DNA from 2 places in the Metabacillus indicus genome. Region 1 is predicted to be linked to the other one. Evidence: riboswitches for the same ligand, from Rfam matches in the RefSeq annotation. Region 1 holds a riboswitch; the other holds the start of a gene.

Region 1 (3,994 bases):
GCTTTTGAAAGAAGTATGGCAGTATGAGTTTTTCGGAGACTTGAGAACGGTTGATACACATGTTAAGCGTCTTAGAGAGAAACTCAGCAAAGTTTCACCCGATGCTGCCTCGATGATTGTGACGGTCTGGGGTGTCGGCTACAAGTTTGAGGCAGGCAGTGAATGATGTTTTGGAAAAGCGTAGTCGGTAAACTCTGGTTTACCATCCTGCTTCTCGTATCATTCGTCTTATTTGTCTTGACCGTTTTGCTGCTTCAATTTATTGAAAGCTTTCATGTGGATGAAGCCGAGAACGAACTGACGCAGCTGGCCAACAAAGTGTCTGTTATTTTGGAAAACCATGAAGACCAGGAGCTTGCAAGATCCATCACCTGGGAGCTTGCGGATGAACTGACAAGCATTGTGATAGCCGAAAACGAAAATGAATACTGGTTTTCACCAAAAAAGTATGAAAACACGCCAACCTTCAGCATGGAGGATATCCGCGCTGACAGAGAGCTGTCAAAGGTGTTTCAGGATCAGAAAAATGTAAGCAAGCTCACGCGGCTGCCTGAAGAACAGCAAAAAAACTCCGGAAACAAGGAGGAAGTGCTTGTAGTCGGTGTTCCCTATAAAACAAGTGACGGCAAGGACGGAGCCGTTTTTATGTCACAGTCCCTGCAGGCCGTCCAAAAGACAACCGAGCACACGACAAAATACATTCTTCTTGCGGCAGGTATAGCCATCATTCTGACAACGGTTTTTGCCTTTTTCCTGTCTACTAGAATTACCTATCCATTGAGAAAAATGAGAGAGGCGACACAAGAGCTGACACGCGGCAATTTTGATACAAAAGTTCCTATTTTGAGCCACGATGAAATAGGGGAGCTCGCCATTGCGTTCAATCAGATGGGCAGACAGCTGAAGTTTAACATCAACGCTCTCAATCAGGAGAAAGAGCACTTAACGAGCATTTTAAGCAGTATGGCAGACGGGGTTATCACGCTTAATATTGATGGAACGATTCTCGTGACCAATCCTCCTGCAGAACGCTTCCTGCAGTCATGGTACTATGAACAGAAAATGCAGATTAATGAAGGGGAAGAAATTCCGCCGGAAGCAAAGGAATTGTTCCAGCGGGTAGTCAACACAGAAAGAGAGCATATCGTTGAAGTAACCCTTCAGGGAAGAAGCTGGGTGCTTGTCATGAGCCCGCTTTACAATCAGTCGTACGTCCGGGGGGCTGTTGCCGTGCTTCGGGACATGACAGAAGAGCGCAGGCTTGATAAATTGCGCAAAGACTTTATCGCAAACGTCAGCCATGAACTGAGAACGCCGATTGCCATGCTCCAGGGGTATTCTGAAGCTATTGTGGATGATATTGCAAGCTCGGATGAAGAGAAAAAAGAGATTGCACAGGTTATCTACGATGAATCGCTCAGAATGGGAAGGCTTGTCAATGATCTGCTCGATCTTGCCCGGATGGAAGCGGGTCATATCACCCTTAATCTCGAGAGCATTTCCATTCATGAATTTATTGAAAAAATAAACCGGAAGTTCCAGGGACTTGCAAGAGAAAAAGACATTACGCTCACCTCCAGCATTACACTTGACGAACCTGAATTTGTTTTGGATCCGGATAAAATTGAACAGGTTCTGACGAATCTCGTGGATAACGCTATCAGGCATACACTTGAGGGCGGTACAGTCGAAATGGCTGTGCAGTCTGCTGCCGGCGGTATTAAAGTTGATGTGAAGGATACGGGCACAGGAATTGTCGAAGAAGACCTTCCGTTTGTTTTTGAGCGTTTTTACAAAGCAGATAAGGCGAGGACGAGAGGCCGCTCCGGAACTGGCCTTGGTCTTGCGATTGCCAAGAACATTGTCGATGCCCATTCAGGATCGATTAATGTGCACAGCAAAGTAAATGAAGGAACAACATTCAGTTTCTTTCTGCCTCGAAAAACCGTTTATCCTGATAGAATCTGACGAATATTCTTGTTTCATACGAAACACCTGTTGATGCCGCATGTCGTTTTAGGTACAATAAAAGCTGGATATAAAAGTGAATACGAAAAGAAACTGGTGCAAACTTTGCTTAATAGGGAATCAGGTGAAATGCCTGGACTGTCCCCGCAACTGTAAGTGCAGACAATACCTGCTTTTAGACCACTGTCAGAATTCAGACGGGAAGGTGCAGGCTTGAGGATGAAGCACGAGTCAGTAGACCTGCCGGGATCTTTCGAACGTTACTATTCTTCGGGGATTTGAGCATAGAAACGGCACAGGTATGGCATGAGTGCCTGCAGTTTCTTCTATGCCGTTTTAAAAGCCCATCTTCTATAAGATGGGCTTTTTGCTTTTCCAATACATACACAACAACAAGAGGAGAGATGGAACATGAACAAATTTTACAGTTTTCTCGCAATCATTCTTCTGACACTGATGAGTGCCTGCGGAAATGCGGCAGAGCAGCCTAAAACGGAAGAAACAAAACCTGCTGCTGAGAGCAAAGAGCAGGCTGAAGAGCTGAAAGCATCTGTCACGCTGACAAAAAATGAAATGGCAGAGAAAGTAGACGCTAAAGAAATTGCATTTGAAGAAGGACAAAACTTGATGGATGCCATGAAGGAGAACTTTGAAATTGAAGAGTCCGGAGGTTTTATCAACGGAATTGAAGGCATCCAGGCGAGCGAAGCGGACAAAACATACTGGCATTTAATCGTTAACGGGGAAGATGCCATGACAGGAGCTAATGACATTAAACTGAAAGACGGCGATAAAATTGAATTTGATCTGCGGAATTATGAGTAAGCGTGAGAAACAATGACAACAAGAAGAATCAGTCTTCTGTCTCTGCTTATAGCCTTGTCCGTTGTCGGCAGACTTTCCTTTCAATTTGTTCCGAACATACAGCCGATGACAGCCATCATCCTCATCACGGCGATTCTGCTCGGACCGGTTAATGGAATGATTGTCGCAGTGCTAGGCTGTTTCCTGAGCAACCTGCTGCTTGGCATGGGAACGTGGACAATCTGGCAGATGCTTGCATGGGGGATTCTGGCTCTCGTATTCGGCCTGCTTGGAAAAGCGGTTAAAAGAAACAGGCTGCTCATTTTTAGCCCGGCAGCTGTTCTTGCGGGATATCTTTTTGGATTCATCGTTTCTCTGAATATGTTTGTCCTGACAGATAACGGACTTGCCTACTATCTTGCAGGAATCCCGTTTGATACGATGCATGCAGCAGGAAACGGCATTTTCTTTCTTGTGCTGTACCCGGTTATGCAAAAAACGTTTCAGTATTATCTGTGTAAAAACGATTATGGCGTTACACTTCAATAAAATAATGGCAGAATAAGAGAGAGACTTTCTTTTTAGCTTAGGCAAGACAGTCTGAGAACAAAGGACAGGAGCTGCTGAATATGAATTTGTATACTAGAACCGGCGATAAAGGGAAAACAAGCATTATCGGGGGCCGTGTCGATAAGGATGACCTGAGGGTAGAAGCCTACGGAACAATCGATGAGGTAAACTCTTTTACCGGTCTTGCCATGACATGGATGAACGATGAAACTCTGAAAGACATGAAGCAGGAATTTGAAAAAATCCAGCATGAACTTTTTGACTGCGGAAGCGATCTTGCTGTCATCCACGGCAAGCAAAAGTATCCCTATAAAACAACACCTGACATGATTGAGTTTCTTGAAACGCGAATTGATGCGTACACAGCAGAAGCCCCTCCGCTCGAGCGGTTCATTCTACCTGGGGGAACAGAGGCGGCCGCTGCCATCCATGTGGCAAGGACCGTAGCAAGAAGAGCGGAGCGCTGTATTGTTTCGCTCAAAAAAGAAACGGAAATCAATGAGCATGTTTTAACGTATATGAACAGACTTTCCGATTTTTTCTTTGCGGCAGCGAGAGCGGCAAATGCCAGACTCGGTTCAAAAGATGTGGAGTATGAAAGAAGTGCCATCGTATTTACGAAAAAGAAAGAGTCATAATTTCTTTGAAAAGG
Region 2 (3,994 bases), 540 kb from region 1:
GTCGGGAGCCTGAAGGTTTTTCCTGATTCACGGAACATCATACCTGAAAAAGTGATGTTTACGGTAGATCTCAGGGATATTCAAATGGAAAGAAGAAATATCATAGAAAATCAGTTGAGAAAACGGCTGCATCTGATCTGCGAGGATCACGGACTGACATATACGGTTTCTGAAGACACAAACAGTGAACCGCGCTATTGCTCGGAGGACATTATGAATACTATGAGGGCAGCGAGCAAGGAGATTGGTCTGGATGCGCCTGAACTGATGAGCGGACCTTTTCATGATGCACTCGCGATGTCTTATGAATGTGATTACGGGATGATTTTTGTCCGCTGCAAAGACGGCATCAGCCATAATCCAAAGGAGTTTTCAACGATGGAAGATATATCGCTTGGAACAGAGCTGCTGTACAGGACAGCCTTAAAATTGGCAGTGAAATAAACAAAGCTGTCTATTTTTCTTTTTGACTAAACATTCTGAACCCATCATAATCAAGGCTATACTCTTGATGGGATGGTGGAAGTGAATGAAAAAGAAAACAGCTGTATCCTGGAGCGGAGGGAAAGACGGATGCATGGCCCTTCATAAACTTGCAGCCGAGGGGCATGAAATCGCATGCCTTATAACGACGGTTCCGGCTGAAACAGGAAGAACATTCGGGCACGGAGAGAAAATAGATGCAATCAAACAGCAAAGTCTAGCGCTTGAAATACCTGTGCATTTCATCTCATGCACCTACGAAAGCTATACGGATCACTTTATCGGTGCGCTGAAAGAGTTGAAGGAACAATACGGCCTGACAAGTATTGCTTTCGGCGATCTGTATTTGGACGAGCACCGGGAGTGGGGCGAAAAAGCTTCTGCAGCAGCGGGCCTTGAACCGCTTTACCCTTTATGGATGAAAAAAGAGAACGCCATATATGCCCTTCAGCAATTTGCCGAAAGCGGATATAAAGCTGCTGTGATTAGAGTAAGGGATGACAAACTTGATCCGTCCTGGCTCGGAATGGAGGTTAATCAGCGATTTATTGACCGCGCCTTAAAAACAGAAATATGCCCTATGGGCGAGGCTGGTGAATACCATACATTCGTCTATGACGGGCCGCTGTTCACAAAGAAAATCGAGGTTACATTCGGGAACGTTCTTCAACTGGAAACGACAAAAAGACTGGAGCTTGAGAAAGCCGTTTTAAGAGAAAAAACAACAACATGAAAAAATCTTGATGACTTTTCCAGTTTTATAGATTACAATGAACAAAAAATATGATTCTTTTAAAGTGCCTGAATACTCAGGATAATAGGGAAGCCGGTGGAAATCCGGCGCAGCCCCCGCTACTGTAAGCGCAGATTGAACTGAATCGCCACTGACTCTAATGTCGGGAAGGCTCAAGTATCAAGATGAAGCGCAAAGCCAGGAGACCTGCTTTAATTGATTTTTGCTTGTTTTTCGGTGGGAAGAACGAGTCAGGAACCCTTGTATGCGTTAGTTCACTATGCTTATTTAGGCCTTGACTGTCTTCAGTCAGGGCCTTTTTATATTGGCAAAAAAGATGGGAGATGGATGTATGGCGATTAAAAACGAAAAAGGAAGAGTACTGGTCTATACAGGCAATGGAAAAGGAAAAACGACAGCAGCAATCGGTCTTGCCGTGCGGGCTGCAGGAAGACAAATGAACGTGTCCATTCTGCAATTTATTAAATCTCCTGAGCGGACTTATGGTGAGAGAGCAATACTGAATGCTCTGCCCGGAGTCAGTATTCAGCAGCTCGGGGCCGGATTTACCTGGACCAAAACACCCGAGATTCACCGGGAAGCTTTAAAAATGGCTTGGATAAAAGCAAAAGAAACCATTCTAAGCGGGGACTCTCATGTTGTCATTCTGGACGAAATCAATAATGCCCTTGCCATTCAGACTTTTCCTGTGGACGATGTTCTTCCTCTTGAAGACGTCATTTGGACCATTCAAAACCGTCCCCCTCATGTCCACCTTGTCCTGACAGGCAGAAACGCCAAAAAGGAAATCAGGGAAATCGCTGATCTCGTCTCTGTGATCGACGTTGAAAAGCATTATTACGATGAAGGTGTCGACGCAATTTATGGAATTGAATATTAAAAGAAATGAGAAGAAAAAGGCGCTTCGACTCATGATTCAGGGGACACATTCCGATGCGGGCAAAAGCATTCTGACAACCGCACTGTGCAGGATTTTCATGCAGGACGGGTATAAAACGGCTCCCTTTAAGTCACAGAACATGTCACTGAATTCATACATAACAAAAGACGGGAAAGAAATCGGCAGAGCACAGGGAATTCAGGCAGAAGCAGCAGGAACAGAAGCTGACACGGATATGAATCCGATTTTAATAAAACCTTCAGGTGAAATGGAATCACAGGTTGTTTTTCACGGCAGACCGTATGCTGTCATGAACGCCTCAGCCTACCGGGAAGACTTTTTCACCCTTGGTCTTAACGCGATTAAAGAATCTCTGCACAACCTAACAAGCAACTATGACGCGGTCGTAATTGAAGGGGCAGGGTCTCCTGCTGAAGTCAATTTAAATGACAGGGAGCTCGTCAACATGCGCGTTGCAGAGATTGCGGATGCCCCTGTTTTACTAGTTGGAGACATCGATAGAGGAGGGGTATTTGCAAGTCTTGTCGGAACGCTCCAGCTTCTTGCGGAAAAAGACCGCAAACGGGTTGCCGGAGTTGTTATCAATAAATTCAGGGGAGATCTTGCCCTTCTTAAACCGGGGCTCCAATGGTTTGAGGAGTACACAGGAATACCCGTTGTTGGTGTTCTCCCGTTTATACCGGACCTTGAAATTGATGGCGAAGACTCTCTCGTCCTCAATCAGTACTCCCAAGGCACAAATCTTGAGGGAGATTTGGATGTTGCAGTTCTTGCCTACCCAAGACTGTCTAATTTTACAGATATCGATCCTCTTAGACTGGAGCCTGATGTGAATATCCGCTTTGTCAGAAAAGCCTCTGCATTTGGCCGGCCTGATCTTATTGTCCTGCCAGGCAGTAAAAACACAGCTGAAGACCTTCATTTTTTAAAAGAGACCGGACTTTTTGACAAAGTGCTGTCTGCTTATAAAAATGGAACCCATATCATCGGGATATGCGGCGGGTATCAAATGATGGGAGAAAAACTGTCTGATCCAGTAGGCGTCGAATCCGGCATTATAGAACAGGACGGGCTTGCCATTTTCCCTGTGTCAACTGTCCTGTATGCGGATAAGAAAACCATTCGGACGGAAGGACCTTGTGCCGTCTCAGGATATGAAGACCTTACTCTTTCAGGTTACGAGATTCACATGGGACAAACTTTGCTGTCTGATGCTCCTTCACCATTTTCAATCCAGAAAGGGACCGGTGAAGGGTACACAAAAGGTCACGCAATGGGAACTTATTTGCACGATGTGTTTCACAACGACGCATTCAGATGGCGCTTTTTGAACAGGCTCCGGAGCAAAAAAGGGCTGCAGCCGATTGAGCGCTCGCTCTTCTTTCGCGAATTGAAAGAAAGAGAATTTGACAGGCTTGCAGATCATGTAAGAGCTGCATTGGATTTAGATAGAATCTATGAAATCATGAAAAGGAGGTGAAAAAAATGATTGATGTTTATCAGATTATTGATGCGATAAAACCGTTAGACAAAGCAAAGGGACAGGAGGCAGAAGCATACATAAACACACTGACCAAACCTTTACAAAGTCTCGGTGAAATTGAACGATTAGCCGTACAGTTAGCAGAAATGACAGGAGAAGTAAAACCCGATGTTTCACCTCCTGGCGTGATTGTCTTTGCAGCGGACCATGGGATTGCTGAAGAAGGCATCTCTGCTTATCCGCAGGAAGTGACAGGTCAAATGGTCAGAAATTTTTTAGCAGGCGGAGCTGCAATTAATGTGTTCACAAAGCGCGTAAACGGACTCCTTGAAATCGTGGACGCAGGCGTTAAAGCAGACATACCCGGTGTAAG

What was found. Region 1 has a riboswitch for cobalamin ahead of ACK1LH_RS13105 (DUF4430 domain-containing protein). Riboswitches for the same ligand answer to the same signal wherever they lie in the genome.
Region 2: another riboswitch for cobalamin. It lies ahead of ACK1LH_RS10225 (cob(I)yrinic acid a,c-diamide adenosyltransferase); the one in region 1 lies ahead of ACK1LH_RS13105 (DUF4430 domain-containing protein).

Annotation. Positions count from the first base shown of each region.
Region 1 covers NZ_CP176757.1:2,575,302-2,579,295, reverse strand. Annotated here, with positions in the region: gene ACK1LH_RS13115 (response regulator transcription factor) at 1-166, shown strand, start outside; gene ACK1LH_RS13110 (ATP-binding protein) at 163-1,968, shown strand; cobalamin riboswitch at 2,046-2,231, shown strand; gene ACK1LH_RS13105 (DUF4430 domain-containing protein) at 2,380-2,793, shown strand; gene ACK1LH_RS13100 (ECF transporter S component) at 2,806-3,321, shown strand; gene ACK1LH_RS13095 (cob(I)yrinic acid a,c-diamide adenosyltransferase) at 3,402-3,980, shown strand.
Region 2 covers NZ_CP176757.1:2,038,686-2,042,679, reverse strand. Annotated here, with positions in the region: gene ACK1LH_RS10235 (M20 family metallo-hydrolase) at 1-444, shown strand, start outside; gene ACK1LH_RS10230 (diphthine--ammonia ligase) at 530-1,216, shown strand; cobalamin riboswitch at 1,262-1,446, shown strand; gene ACK1LH_RS10225 (cob(I)yrinic acid a,c-diamide adenosyltransferase) at 1,569-2,117, shown strand; gene ACK1LH_RS10220 (cobyric acid synthase) at 2,149-3,618, shown strand; gene cobT (nicotinate-nucleotide--dimethylbenzimidazole phosphoribosyltransferase) at 3,624-3,994, shown strand, end outside.